Regions from separate parts of the Ligilactobacillus animalis genome, predicted to be linked through region 1. Evidence: predicted binding sites of a transcription regulator. Region 1 holds the regulator's gene; the other holds the start of a gene.
The links. The regulator LexA, encoded in region 1, represses DNA repair genes until DNA is damaged. The targets are predictions, from matches to a motif close to CNAACANNTGTTNG.
Positions count from the first base shown of each region.

Region 2: the regulator LexA is predicted to act here: its motif matches at 2,201-2,214, upstream of GSR62_RS06710 (replication-associated recombination protein A).

Region 1 covers NZ_CP047141.1:885,087-892,630, forward strand. Annotated here, with positions in the region: gene GSR62_RS04425 (arginine repressor) at 1-300, shown strand, start outside; gene recN (DNA repair protein RecN) at 359-2,038, shown strand; gene lexA (transcriptional repressor LexA) at 2,123-2,746, opposite strand; gene GSR62_RS04440 (DUF896 domain-containing protein) at 2,911-3,207, shown strand; gene GSR62_RS04445 (YneF family protein) at 3,288-3,512, shown strand; gene GSR62_RS04450 (lysophospholipid acyltransferase family protein) at 3,561-4,187, opposite strand; gene GSR62_RS04455 (tRNA1(Val) (adenine(37)-N6)-methyltransferase) at 4,394-5,152, shown strand; gene GSR62_RS04460 (GIY-YIG nuclease family protein) at 5,136-5,423, shown strand; gene GSR62_RS04465 (D-2-hydroxyacid dehydrogenase) at 5,564-6,559, shown strand; gene rpsB (30S ribosomal protein S2) at 6,735-7,532, shown strand.
Region 2 covers NZ_CP047141.1:1,352,275-1,359,818, reverse strand. Annotated here, with positions in the region: gene GSR62_RS06725 (diacylglycerol kinase) at 1-203, shown strand, start outside; partial or broken gene GSR62_RS06720 (NAD(P)H-binding protein) at 396-1,046, shown strand; gene GSR62_RS06715 (zinc-binding dehydrogenase) at 1,064-2,101, shown strand; gene GSR62_RS06710 (replication-associated recombination protein A) at 2,256-3,572, shown strand; gene GSR62_RS06705 (MarR family winged helix-turn-helix transcriptional regulator) at 3,655-4,059, shown strand; gene GSR62_RS06700 (pirin family protein) at 4,152-4,574, shown strand; gene GSR62_RS06695 (hypothetical protein) at 4,659-5,222, shown strand; gene rlmD (23S rRNA (uracil(1939)-C(5))-methyltransferase RlmD) at 5,222-6,601, shown strand; gene GSR62_RS06685 (restriction endonuclease) at 6,786-7,544, shown strand, end outside.

The DNA.
Region 1 (7,544 bases):
CCAACGCCAGATGGATCATATCGGTATAGTTTACCGACGACCAAGAAGGATAATACCGAAAAAAAACTAAGGAAAGTTTTGCGTGACGCCTATCTTGTTTCTGACTGTCACCGTGATCTATGTATGGTCAAAGTTTTGCCTGGTAATGGGCCAGCGCTTTCGAGCTTGATCTCACAAATGAACTATGATGAAGTCTTTGCTACTTTAGGCGATGATGACACGATCATGCTCTTTGCACGCTCAAATGAGGATGCATTGCAGATCGAGCGTAAATTATTGGCTTTGATCGATGATAAATAGGACTTTTAGATTTTGGGAAAGGAAAAACTGTTACTCTTAGCAACAGCAGGAAAGTACTTTGTTACAAGAATTAATGATCCGTGATTTTGCAATTATTGAGCAGTTGACCGTTGATTTTGGAACGAATATGACGGTCTTGACTGGTGAAACAGGGGCTGGTAAATCTATTATTATCGATGCTTTAGGACTACTAGCAGGTGGACGTGGCTCGAGTGATTTTATCCGCAAGGGAGCTAATAAGTCGTTACTCCAGGGGCAATTTACCATTCCTAAAGCGACGCGCACATATGAGCTTTTAGATGAATTTGGGATCGAATGTGAAGATGACGTTTTGATCTTACAACGCGATATTTATCGCAGTGGTAAAAATGTTTGCCGGATAAATGGTGTTTTGGTTAATTTGGGCACATTACGGCAGGTAGGGCAAACCTTGATCGATATCCACGGACAAAATGAGCATCAAGAATTGATGGATCCTGAGCGCCATTTAGCCCTAGTTGATAATTATCAGCCTGAGATCCTAGCTAAATTGACACAATACCAGGCACTTTATGCCAATTATCGTCGCCTTTCGCAAGCACTGGAGCAACGCGAGAAAAATGCGCATGAGTGGGCTCAAAGACTCGATATGTTACAATTTCAAGTTAATGAGATCAGTGAGGCGCAGTTACACGAGGGCGAAGAAGAAGAGCTCCAAGAACAAAAACGTCAATTAGATAATTATCAAACGATCCATCACGCCTTAGAGATGAGTTATCAAGCACTAAATGGTGAAGAATTAGATGTGATGAGCGTTCTAGGAAATGTCATGAGTGAATTAGAAGATGTGGCTGAGTTCAATTCTGAATTAGCCGCGATCTACGAAAAGGTTTCTGATGCTTTTTATAATCTGCAAGATGCAGCACATGAAGTTTCAGGGCAATTAAGTGATCTGGAGTGGGATGAAGAACTGCTAAATTCAATTGAGGCACGGCTCGAAACGATCCATCAGCTCAAGCGTAAATATGGTGATTCGATCGAAATGATCTTGGCTTATTACGATAAGATAAAACACGAGCTTGAAACGATGCAACAAAGCGATGAAAACTTAGAGCAGCAAGTCGAACAGGTCAAAGAAGCTCACGCCAAGGCAAAAGAATTAGCACTAGAGATCAGCGAGTTACGCAAACAGACTGCTAAACGCCTTGAAAATGAGATACATCAGCAATTAAGTGCGCTTTATATGGATAAAGCTGTTTTTGAAGTACGTTTTTTACCAGAGAACGGGCAATTGACTGAGACTGGGCTTGATCGGGTCGAATTTTACATTCAAACTAACCCCGGAGAAGAAATGGGCGCTTTAGCAAAGATCGCTTCTGGTGGTGAATTGTCGCGGATCATGCTCGCGCTAAAGACGATCTTTGCCCAAAATAAGGGTGTGACGAGTATTATTTTCGATGAGGTCGATACTGGAGTCAGTGGGCGCGTCGCCCAGGCAATCGCAGAAAAGATCAGTCAGATCGCAACTAATTCGCAAGTGTTGTGTATCACGCATTTACCACAGGTCGCAGCTGTGGCAGACCATCACTACTTTATTGCTAAGCATGTAGCTAATGGTCGGACTGAAACTTCGCTGACGATCTTAAACGATAAGGAACGGATCGAAGAATTAGCCCGAATGTTATCGGGTTCTTCGATCACGACTTTGACGCTAGAACATGCAGAAGAATTGCTAAAAATGGCTAAGGCAAGTAAATAGTTCTAAAAGATGCACTTTGAGGCATCTTTTTTTTGAATAAAAAAACTAGAAGTCGGTAAACTCCTAGTTGCTAAAATATTGACTTTAGATCATATCACGGTAGAGCCCAATGACTTTGCCTAAAATTACGACATTATCCAAGATGATCGGATCCATCGTTTCATTTTCAGGTTGTAATCTAAAATATCCGTCTTCTTTGTAGAATCGCTTGCACGTTGCTTCATCGTCTTCGGTCATGGCGATCACGATATCACCATTGTCAGCAGCAGATTGTTTTCTAACGATAACTTGATCACCATCTAAGATCCCAGCATCGATCATGCTTTCACCACGGATGTTCAACATGAACAAATCATTGGCATCGCTTAAATTAGGTGGTAATGGGAAATAATCAGTTGTTTCTTCAACGGTTAAGATCGGCATCCCTGCAGTTACCGTTCCGACAACGGGGATCTCATTTAAGGTCGTTTTGATCCCCAAAGCGTCTAGACCAGCTGGAGTAACTTCCATTGCCCGTGGCTTAGTAGGATCTTTTTTAAGAAAGCCTTTCTTAGTTAAGCGTGCTAAATGACCGTGTACAGTTGAGGTCGAAGAAAGGGAGACTGCTTGGCAGATCTCGCGTACAGTCGGTGGATAACCTTTGCTCTCAACTGTATTGTAGATAAAACGCAAAATGTTTAGCTGTCTTTTTTCGGATGCTTTTGTCATTTTGAACACCTCAATACATTTTTATAGGGTAATTATAACATAGAAAACCAACAGTTACAAACAAGCGTTTGCTTTATCTAGAGAAAGTGACTAAGTTAATGACTTTCTTAAAATTTTGAGATAGAATATAAATGATAGATCATCTTGGAAAAGAGGAATTTAACATGGAAAAAGACGAAAAATTAGAACAAGCGTCAGAAACGACGGAAGCAAAAAAAGGTGCGATCCCCCAAGAACTGATCGATCGCATCAATGAATTATCTAAAAAGAAAAAAGAAGGCACGCTAACAGAAGCTGAAAAAGAAGAACAACAAGAATTGCGTAAGACTTACTTAGCGATGTTTAGAGAAAACTTCCGTAGTCACGTAGAAATGTTACAAGTCTACGATAAAGATGGCAATGAAGTTACGCCAGAAAAGGTCAAAAAGATCCAACGTGAACGTGGTTTGCGTGATAATTAAAGCCGTTTAACGCTTTATTTTTAAGGATAACTTGTGTAGAATAAGTAGTTGAATGAATATAATGAGAAGGGGGTGCTGAAATGTCTACTGGAATTTGGATCGTACTTGTAGTCTTAGCGCTTATCCTTGGCTTTGTTGGTGGTTTCTTTGCTGCTCGTAAGTACATGGAAGACTATTTGAAGAAAAATCCGCCGATCAATGAACAGATGTTGCGGACGATGATGATTCAGATGGGGCAAAAGCCTTCTGAAAAGAAACTTCATCAAATGATGGCTTCAATGAAGCAAAATATGTCTAAAAAGTAATTTAAAACTAAAAATAGGTTGTGACTTGCGAGTCCAACCTATTTTTAGTTATTTTTTTGTTGTAGGATCGATGTAGTGGAAGTTTGGATCGATCGCTTTGTCCAGTTTGGTAAAGGCTTGTTCCATTTCATTGATGATCGTTGCTTGGGTCTCATCGGTCAATTTAGTTTTGCGATCAACGTAGATCGGTTCACCAAAGCGAACAGTTGTCTTTTTACGGCTAAAGAGTGTTTTTAAGGTCAAGGGCCCTTGGTAAACGGCAGGAACGATCGGGACACCAGTCATTTTAGCAATCAAAACGACGCCCCCTTTCATTTCCTGTGAATGTCTAGTCCCAGAAGGAAACATGATCAAAGAAAGATCACTTTTTTTAAGCAACTTGACTGGGGTCTTGATCACAGAGGGACCAGGATTTTTTCGGTCGACTGGAAAAGCGTTGGCATGTTTTAGGATAAACCGCAAAATTGGATTTTTGAAAAGTTCTTCTTTTGCCATGAAGCTGAATTTTTTAGGAGAAGCTGCTAAGGCAAAATACAAGGGATCAAACCAAGTGCGGTGTGGGCCAACCAAAATATAATTTCCTGAAGGTAAGTTTTCTTTGCCTTCAAAGTTTGGTTTACCGTTGATCAGATAAACAAGAAACCTAACTAGGCCTCGAATAAATGAATAAAACATGGTATTTACTGCTATAGACTGTGAGATATTTGAAAGTTCTATAGCCTTCCTTTCTTAGATAGCGCTGCTGCTAGCCGGCTCACAGTTTAACTTTCAAGTGGCTTCAATACTTGGACAGCACTATTTATTTATTATACATTTTTTAGTATGCTAAATTTATCTTAAAATTGCAAGTCACGTTAAAGAGTAAAAGAAGGTGTTTTGATTTGAATAAAATCGAATTGAGAGAAGATGAACGGATCGACCAGTTATACGCTAACGATATCAAAATAATTCAAAGCTCAAAAGTTTTTTCTTTTTCTTTGGATGCAGTGTTACTGGCCCATTTTGCCGAGCCAACAAAAAAAGAAAATGGCAAAGTAGTCGATCTCTGTGCGGGAAATGGAGCAGTTGGTCTATTTTTGACAAACAAAACTAAAGCTTCGATCGTGGCTGTCGAGATCCAACCTAAATTAGCTGAAATGGCTGAACGTAGTGTTAAATTAAATTCTTTAGAAAAACAGCTGACTGTCTTGAATCTTGATCTAAACGATTCGTTGACGCATTTGAAAAAAGATAGCTTTGATACGGTCACATGTAATCCCCCGTACTTTTCGGATCTTCCAACTAGCAAAAAAAATCCTAACCCTTATCTGGCATTGGCCCGCCATGAGATCACGGTGACTTTAGCTCAAACGATCGAAATGAGTAGTGCACTTTTAAAAACTAAAGGTAAAGCTTATTTTGTTCATCGTCCCGATAGACTGTGGGAGATCTTTGAATGCATGCAAAAAAATCGGCTAGCTCCTAAGAAGATCCAACTAGTCTATCCTAAAGCAGGTCGTGAAGCTAATATGGTCTTAGTCGAAGCGATCAAAGATGGACGCAAAGGCGGGTTGCGCTTTATGTCTCCGATCACAGTTTATCAGGCAAATGATGAATATACACCGGAGATGAGGGAAATTTTATATGGAACAGCAGAGTAAACAGTATTTTTTCTATGTTTTACGCTGTGCGGATGCTACTTTTTATACAGGCTTTACGACTGATCTCAAACAGCGTTTAATGACTCACAATAGTGGACAGGGAGCTAAGTATACCCGTGTTCGGCGCCCGGTGAAAATGATCTACCATGAGCAATTTGCGACTAAAAGTTTAGCACTTAAAAAAGAATATGCGTTCAAACAACTAACACGCCAACAAAAGGAAAGCTATTTGCGTGAACATGGAGTAGCTGAGAAATATTTGTTAAGATAGACTTATGTTATAGTAAGAGTTGAAGTGCTAACTTTAGATTTGAAGTTAAAATGTGAGATCATCAAGAAAAGTTAGCTAAAATTCAAGAAAGGAAGGCTGCATTTCTTCATTTGGAGTCACATTTGGTGCAGCAGTTCGTTATGAAGTTTATTGCTTATAATGTACGTCAAGATGAACGTGCTTATTTTGAAAATTGGTCTCAAAAAAATAATATTGAAATAAAATTAGTTGCCGATGAAGTTACGTCCGAAAATTTGAGCTTGTCCAAGGGATATGATGCTGTTATCAGCTTTCAGACTGGGACGTATCCAGCGGATCTTTTTAAGACTTTGGCTGGTTATGGTGTCAAAGATGTTTCGATCAGAAATGTCGGGGTCGATAATCTAGACCTAGCTGAAGCTAAGAAATATGGGATCGCGGTAACTAATGTGCCGGCATATTCGCCTAATGCGATCGCTGAATTTTCAGTAACGATCTTACTACAATTGTTGCGTAATCAAAATATTTTCCGCAAGCGAATGGCTTCCAATGATTATCGCTGGGCTCCCTTTGTTGGTAAAGAGATCAGAGCTTTGACGATCGGGATCGTTGGCACGGGGCGGATCGGTAAAGCTGCGATCGATATCTATAAGGGCTTTGGTGCTAAGATCTTGGCGTTTGATCCCTATCATGATCCTAAATTGGAAAGTGAAGGTATCTATGTTGATACGCTAGAAGATCTAGTGGCTAAAGCCGATGTGTTGACTTTGCATATGCCAGGCTCTGACAAAGATGGACATCTGATCGATGCTAAAATGATCGAAAAAATGAAAGATGGCGCTTATATCATCAATACTGCGCGCGGTTCTTTGATCGATGCTAATGCTTTACTTGCAGCTTTGAAGAGTGGCAAATTAGGTGGTGCTGGTTTAGATACGTATGAATTTGAGACACCGATCTTTAACCACGATTTAAATGAAACGGGTGTTGAAGATGAACTGTTCAAAGAGTTAGTTGCGTTAGATAACGTTGTGATGACGCCACACATTGCCTTTTACACTGAAATAGCTGTTGAAAATATGGTCAATATCTCATTAGATTCGGCTAAATCAGTGATCGAGACTGGAACGGCCCCGACTTTAGTTCAAACAAAATAAGCTTGATTTTTTAACAGAAACGTTTGCAATTGCTCTAGGAGTAGGTTATAATATCGAGAGTGCCTATAAAGGTACAATTCACACCTTATGCGATGGTCAAAAGGGTGCTCATTTGAGTTTTTTGATCGTTGAACATAGGGGAGGATAATAAAAACTATTTTGGAGGTTAATTGTAATGGCTGTTATTTCCATGAAACAATTACTTGAAGCTGGTGTACATTTTGGTCACCAAACACGTCGTTGGAACCCTAAGATGAAGAAGTACATCTTCACAGAACGTAATGGTATCTACATCATCGACTTACAAAAAACTGTTAAGTTGATCGACGATGCTTACGATTTTATGAAAGATGCTGCTGCTAACGATGGTGTTATCTTGTTTGTTGGTACAAAGAAACAAGCACAAGATGCGATCGAAGAAGAAGCAAAACGTGCAGGTCAATACTACGTAAACCATCGTTGGTTAGGTGGTACTTTGACAAACTGGAACACGATCCAAAAACGTATCAAACGTTTGAAAGAGATCAAAGCAATGGAAGAAGATGGCACATTTGAAGTGTTACCTAAGAAAGAAGTTGCTTTGTTGATCAAAGAACGCGATCGTCTTCAAAAATTCCTTGGTGGTATTGAAGATATGCCACGTATCCCTGATGTATTGTTCATCGTGGATCCTCGCAAGGAACGTATCGCTGTTAAGGAAGCACAAAAGCTTAACATTCCTATCGTTGCTATGGTCGACACAAACGCTGATCCAGATGAAATCGATGTTAAGATCCCATCAAACGACGATGCTATCCGTGCCGTACGTTTGATCACATCTAAGATGGCAGATGCGGTCATCGAAGGTCGTCAAGGCGAAGATGATGCACCTGTTTCAGAAGAAACTTTCCAAGCTGCTAACGGCGAAGAAGTTGAATCCATCGAAGAAATCGTTGAAGTTGTTGAAGGCAACAACGATACAGATGCTGAATAGTTAATAAACTTA
Region 2 (7,544 bases), 470 kb from region 1:
TCGATGGTGAATACGGTGGGGATGCACCGATGAAATTCAAGAACTTGAAACGTCACATTGAGATCTTTGCTAATACCCAAGAGATCCCAGAACGGGCGATCACGGAAGTCAAAGAAGATGAAGATATGGACGAAGCCAAGAAAAACTTTGTTGATGGTGTCCAAGAACTCGATGAATCTGACAATATCAAATTAGATAAGTAGTTAAGAACTCGTTGTTCCAAGATGGAGCAGCGAGTTTTTTTATCTAAATTTCTACTTGCCTTATAGTTCACTTCAGGGTTTATAGTTATTCTTGTAAATAAGTGGAAGCATAATATGCTCAAAAGTAAAATGAGAGAAGTTTTTGGATGACAAAAAAGATATTTTAACATGGGCAAAAGAGGTAATAGAAAAATGAAAAAAGTATTGATCATGGCAGCTAATGGACAAATTTCACGTTTAGTTGAGGAACGTGTCTTAACTGAACCAGAATTTTCTGATGTTGAGTTGACGTTATTTTTACGCGATAAAAAACGTTTGGCAGCTTTAGAAGATAATGACCGTGTGACGTTGATCGAAGGCAGTTTGAATAATTATGCTGATGTCAAACAAGCTATTTTGGGTCAAAATCTAGTCTTTGTAGGCGTGGTCGATCATACTAGTGATAACCATCAAACTAAATATGTGATCGAGGCGATGAAAGAAACAGGTGTTAAGCGGGGCGTCTTTACCAACATTTTAGGGATCTATGATGAAGTTTTAGGTGAATTTGGGCGTTAGAACAAAGAGATGGTTGCACCTGGCTTGGAATCAGCTGAAATTTCTGATAAGCTGTTGGCAAGATCAGGTCTAGACTATACGACTTTACGGCTCTCATGGTTAAATGATCGTGAAGTGGCTTATGAGATCACTCATAAAGATGAAACTTATCTCGGTGTTTCAGGTTCGCGTAAGAGTATTGCGGATGTGGTCTTAAGGATCATTGCTGATCCAAAATTTTTAGTCAATGATAGTGTGGGCATCGCTGACCCTAAGACTGAGGGCAGTGAGCGTCTAGTGTATTAATGAGAGGGGTAGATAGGATGAAAGCGGCAATCTTTGTAGAACCAGGCAAAATGGAAGTTACGGAAGTCGAAAAACCAACACTTCAAAAATCAACTGATGCGATCATCAAGATCGTGCGTGCTTGTGTCTGTGGTTCAGATCTTTGGTGGTATCGCGGGATCTCTAAACGTCAAGCTAACAGTTTAGTTGGTCATGAGGCGATCGGGCTCGTTGCTGAAGTTGGAGTAGATGTAAAAAATGTCAAAGTTGGTGATTTCGTGATCGTCCCCTTTACCCATGGTTGTGGATACTGTGCGGCATGTCAAGCAGGCTTTGATGGTAACTGTTTAAATCAAGAAGCCGGCGGTAATGGGGGCTATCAAGGTCAATATTTGCGGTATTATAACGCTGATTGGGGCCTAGTCAAGATCCCTGGTCAACCAGCTGATTATACTGATGACCAGTTGAATTCTCTTTTAACTTTATCTGATGTCATGGCAACTGGCTATCACGCTGCTTTTACGGCTGAAGTCAAAGCCGGTGATACTGTTGTTGTGATCGGTGATGGAGCTGTTGGACTTTGTGGCGTTATCGGTGCCAAATTACGTGGGGCTAAGCGGATCATCAGTTTGAGCCACCATGAAGATCGAGCTAAATTAGCCCGTGAATTTGGAGCGACTGATATCGTTTCTGAGCGTGGCGATATGGCAGTTCAAAAAGTACTAGAATTGACAGATGGTGCGGGTGCAGATGCTGTTTTAGAATGTGTAGGGGCAACTTCAGCGATCGAACAAGCCGGGCAAGTAGCTCGTCCAGGTGCAGTGATCGGTCGTGTAGGCGTTCCGCAAACTGAACCAAGCTCTAATCAACTATTTTGGAAAAATATCGGTTTACGCGGTGGGCTCGCTTCGGTCACGACTCATGATCGAGCCGTACTATTAGCGGCAGTCTTAGAGGGCAAGATCGAACCGGGTAAGGTCTTTACCAAACGTTTCACATTGGATGATGTCCAAGCCGCTTATGAAGCTATGGATAAACGTGAAGCGATCAAATCATTATTGATCATAAGTCAATAGGTCAAGGTACTTTGGGCTTCAGACCTATGAAAAAATCAATTAGGCAGCTAGGTAACTGGCTGCTTTTTTGTTAGAACAAGTATTTTGATTTTATTTTTACAAACTAATGTTCGGTATGATAGAATGGAAACGACAGATAAACGGAGGTGAGAGCATGCAACAAGGATCGATCTTTGAGGACCAAGCTAATGAACCGCTAGCTAGTCGTTTACGACCAGAGAATTTAGATCAAGTTTTCGGACAGACGCATTTATTGGGACCAGGTAAGATCTTACGAGAATTGATCACGCAAGATCGAGTGACTTCGATGATCTTATGGGGCCCTCCCGGTGTGGGGAAGACGACGTTGGCTCAAGTTATCGCTAAGCAGACTAAAGCCGGTTTTATCTCATTTAGTGCGGTCACAAGTGGGATCAAAGAGATCAAAAAGATCATGCAAGAAGCCGAAGCTAATACTGCTTATGGCCAAAAGACGATCGTTTTCGTAGACGAGATCCATCGTTTCAATAAGGCGCAACAGGATGCTTTCCTCCCATTTGTGGAAAATGGAAGTATCGTTTTGATCGGGGCAACGACAGAGAATCCATCTTTTGAGATCAATTCAGCGCTCTTATCCAGATTGAAAGTCTTTGTCTTAAAGCAACTGACGAAAGAACAATTAGTTGAATTATTGGATCGTGCTTGTCGAGAAGGATTTGAAAAAGAGCTCACCGCCTCAAAGACATTATTAGAACAGATCGCGATCTTTAGTGATGGGGATGCGCGAAATGCTTTGAATACCTTGGAGATGTTAGTTGATAATGGAAATGTCAGCCAAGATGGAACTTTAGAACTGAGCGATGATCTGTTAAGTCAAGTTTTAGGGGAAAAGACGCTCAAATATGATAAGAACGGTGAAGATCATTATGACTTGATCTCAGCGCTGCATAAATCCATGCGTAATAGCGATGTTGATGCAGCGATCTATTGGTTGAATCGGATGTTAGCTGGTGGTGAAGATCCTTTGTATATTGCCCGACGCTTGTTGCGGTTTGCCAGTGAAGATATCGGCTTAGCTGACAACAATGCATTGAATCTAGTGGTCAATGTTTTTCAAACGTGTCAATTTATCGGAATGCCCGAATGCAATGTGCATTTGACCCAAGCGGTGATCTATCTATCTTTGGCACCTAAATCTAATGCCGTCTATAAAGCAACTACAAGAGTCGCTAAAGATGTCAAACAGACTTTAAATGAACCTGTACCCCTGCAGATCAGAAATGGGACGACCAAGCTGATGAAAGAATTAGGCTATGGTAAAGGTTATGAGTTAGCTCATTTTGCTAAAGACAAACTGACTACAATGCAAACGATGCCGGATAATTTAGTGGGACATACTTATTATTTACCAACTGAGCAGGGAAACGAGATCCGTTTCAAACAACGCTTAGAACAGATCAAGGCGTGGCATCAACAACATGATAAAGCTTAAGAGTGGTGCGCCACTCTTTTTTACTTGACAAGATCATAGTTTATATATAAACTTACTAATTGAATTGTAAGGAAGTGGTAAGATGAATCGAGAAAGTTTGATCTTTATGCGTATTAGTCAGTTACAACGGCAACTTTTGGCAAACAGTGCAGAAGTCTTACAGCAAGCCGGGATAACCAACGCACAATATGATATTTTGAATCATTTATATAATCATGCTGGTTGTACACAAAAAGAATTGGCGACAACTTTGATCGTGACTAAGGGAAATATCACTCAAATCATCACAAAGATGGAGAAATTAGAGCTGATAACGCGAAAACAAGTTGGAAAGACAAAGCAACTATTTGTAGCTGAACGTGGAAGTAAGCTATATTCGATGGTAACACCTAAATTAGAGGCTGCCCATGCTGAGGCATTAGCTGGATTAAATTCAAACGACCAAAAGCAACTTTTAAAACTGTTAAAATTAGCTATGAGGGGATGAAAAAGATGCAGATCTTTCGTAAAGAACAAGCGGTCAATAATGGACGTAAAAGCTTTTGACATCAAGAATCCACGCCAGATGAGGATGTAGAGATGTTACAGATTTTTATTCGTCCACGTGAACAATATCTGAGTCCCAACGTGCAATTTTTTGACCGCAAGATCACGCGTGATGGTGCTTGGAATTTGTTAGCAGGTCCAGAAAATACGGCTAGTCCTTTGACGATCAGAGAAGCAACTTATCTCTATAATGCTCATTTTGATAAGCAAACTAAAACAACTTTACCAAATCTAATGGGATATAGACCCTGGCTATATGTAATGGAAGGTAAGCTCAAAGTGAACGGACAAAAGCTGACAAAGGGAGAAGCAGTAACCGGGGACTCAGTCGAATTAGAGCGGGTCAAGGCGTATCCGGGAACAACTTTAGTCTTATTGTTAACAGATCTACAAGCAAAAATGACTTATGCGGGGAACTTTAGTGGGATCAAGCGTTTTGAGTATGTAGCTGAATAATAAAAAATGGTGGCGCTTTGCCACTTTTTTTGTGTTCCCGGACTTGGTAGAATAGATAATAATGATAAAGAAAGAAGTTTGATGATGAAATTTTATTTGATTTTACTGCTTGCAGTTGGGTATATGTGCTCTAAAGCGTTCAAGTTTGAGAAGGTAAGTCGGTTAGAGGCTGTAACGTTACCGTTCTATGCTTTCTGGATGTTTTTAGCTAACTTTACTTGGAATTGGAAAAATGTAGGGATAATGTGTGCTTTATGCATAGTTGCAGTGTGCTTAGGTTGGTATCAGACAAGGGATGCAGAGCTCAAAGAAACTACTAGATTTGATAAACATGGACGTCCGATCAAGTTGCTCAAAAAAGGAAAAGCATATAATATTGGCTGGTTTTGGGTCTTTTTAGTGGGGATCATGTTAGAAGCTGTAGCTGAGCATGGGATCGGCTTTCAAATGATTTTAGAAAAATTGCAAGAAGAAGTTGAACGTGACCTCTTTATCTTTAAGTATTTTAGCACGGGCAGTACTTGGTATTTATGGGAACTTTCGGCTGTGTCGAACTTAGCTTGTACATATTTTTTAGAAAAGAAATTTCCTAATTTAAGGACAGCTTTTAAAAGAACAAGTAAAACTAAAACAAGTGAGGATAAGTAATGAAACGGAAATTACCTGTAGTTAAAAATCAAAAAGTAGAAGCGAAGATCGTGGATCTGACTTATCAAGGAATGGGTGTCGCTAAAGTTGACGGATATTCACTTTTTTGTGATGATGCTTTACCTGGTGAAAAAGTTAAACTCCATGTGTTAAAGGTCGGTAAAAATTTTGGTTATGCTAAAGTTATCGAACGCTTAACGACCAGTCCTGATCGGGTGACGGGGAAAGGCAAAGCTTATTCACAAACAGGGATCGCACCATTACAACACCTGGCTTATCCAGCTCAGTTGAAATTCAAACAAAAATTAGTTAGTGATTTATTGCAAAAGGCGCATCTAGCCGATCTAGCAGTTGAACAAACTTTGGGGATGGCAGAACCATATGCCTATCGTAACAAGGCCCAAGTCCCAGTCCGTGAGCTTGATGGGAAATTGACAGCTGGCTTTTTCAAGCGCGGTAGCCATAATTTCTTGCCACTAACAGACTTCTTGATCCAAGATAAGCGGATCGATGAAGTGATCCAAAAAGTGTTGGCGATCTTACAAAAATATCAAGTGACAGCTTATGATGAAGTTACACATAGCGGGATCTTACGGCATATCATGGTACGGCGAGGACACTATTCTAAAGAAGTGATGGTCGTTTTGGTGACGCGGACCAATAAGCTACCAAATAAAGAAGCGATCGTGACCGAGATCATGGCTGCTTGTCCTGATGTGGTGAGTTTGCAACAAAACATCAATTCTAAACAGACCAATGTGATCTTGGGTGACAAGACCCAGGTATTAGCGGGCCAAGAATATATCACAGATCAGTTGAATGGACTTAAATTTGAGATCTCAGCAAAATCATTTTACCAAGTCAACCCAACGCAAACCGAAAAACTTTATCAAGAGGCGATCAAGCGTGCCGGCTTGACCGGAAATGAGACCGTTATTGATGCTTACTGTGGTATTGGGACGATCTCATTATCTATGGCAAAGCATGCTAAAAAAGTGTATGGGGTCGAGATCGTTGAAGCTGCGATCGCGGATGCCAAGAAAAATGCGGCGTTAAACAACTTGGATAATTTGGAATTTGAAGTGGGCAATGCCGAAGACTGGATGGCAACTTGGCAAGAACAGGGGATCAAGCCAGATGTGATCATGGTCGATCCACCACGCAAAGGTTTGACGCAAAGTTTGATCGAAAGTGCCACTAAGATGCAACCACAAAAGATCGTTTATGTCAGCTGTAATCCAGCAACTTTAGTCCGTGATCTGCAAAGTTTCATGGAACTTGGATATGATGTGACCCAACCGATCTTGCCAGTCGATCAGTTCCCACAAACAGCACACGTTGAGTCAGTAACCGTCCTAGAACGGACACAAAACGATTAAAATTTGCTGAAGGGTTGGTTGGCCCGCTGGCCTCGGATTGCGCTATCCTTTGACCGGTGCGGGATAGGCAGATAGTGTTCAAACGAGGATAATGAGTGATTTCTAACAAATTGAGTGGACGAAATCCAAAACTATGACAGTTAAAAAGTTAGAGTGCAACTTTTAGGAAGGAGGGTAACTGGGAATGGCCATAAACAGAATGGAAAAATTTGAAAATCTGATTATGATTGAGGTGCTAAAAGCGATGCAGACACTTGGCGGTCGGGTAACGCGCAAGGAAGTAAAACGTGAGATTCGCGATCACTCCGAAGTAATTTCAGAGGAGAAGGTCGATGAAGTTAAAAAGTCAAAGAAAACAGGCGCCCCATACCGCCCTTTTGATTATCGTTTTAATTTTGCGGTTAAACATTTGATTACGACTGGTTTTATTTTCACTGAAGATAATCGCAATCTTGAGCTATCAGAAAAGGGGCGGACGGTTAAGCTAGAAGATTTTGATCCGATCCGTGATGTGCGGGCAGTGCTATCCAAAGAATCAGCCGATGAAACTGATGTAGAAGAAGAGACTGAGATTGAAGAAGAACCCTGGAAAGCTGAATTGTTAGCAGCCTTAGCTAAGATGTCACCACAGAAGTTTGAGATGTTTAGTCGTGGCTTGCTAATTCACATGGGCGTTGACCTTGACGACAATATTGGCGTTCGTTATGTCGGCGACGGTGGCCTAGATGGCTTTGGCTACATTACTTCAGATGATTTTCGAACAACTCGGGTCGCCTTACAGGCCAAACGTTGGGACGGTAAAGTTTCGGCGCCAGAAATCGACAAATTCCGTGGGGCAATGGACAAGTACAATGCCGAATACGGAATATTCATCACGACCTCAGACTTTACCCGTGAAGCCATGAAAACCGCTAAAGCCGGTACCCGGATAATTACGCTCATC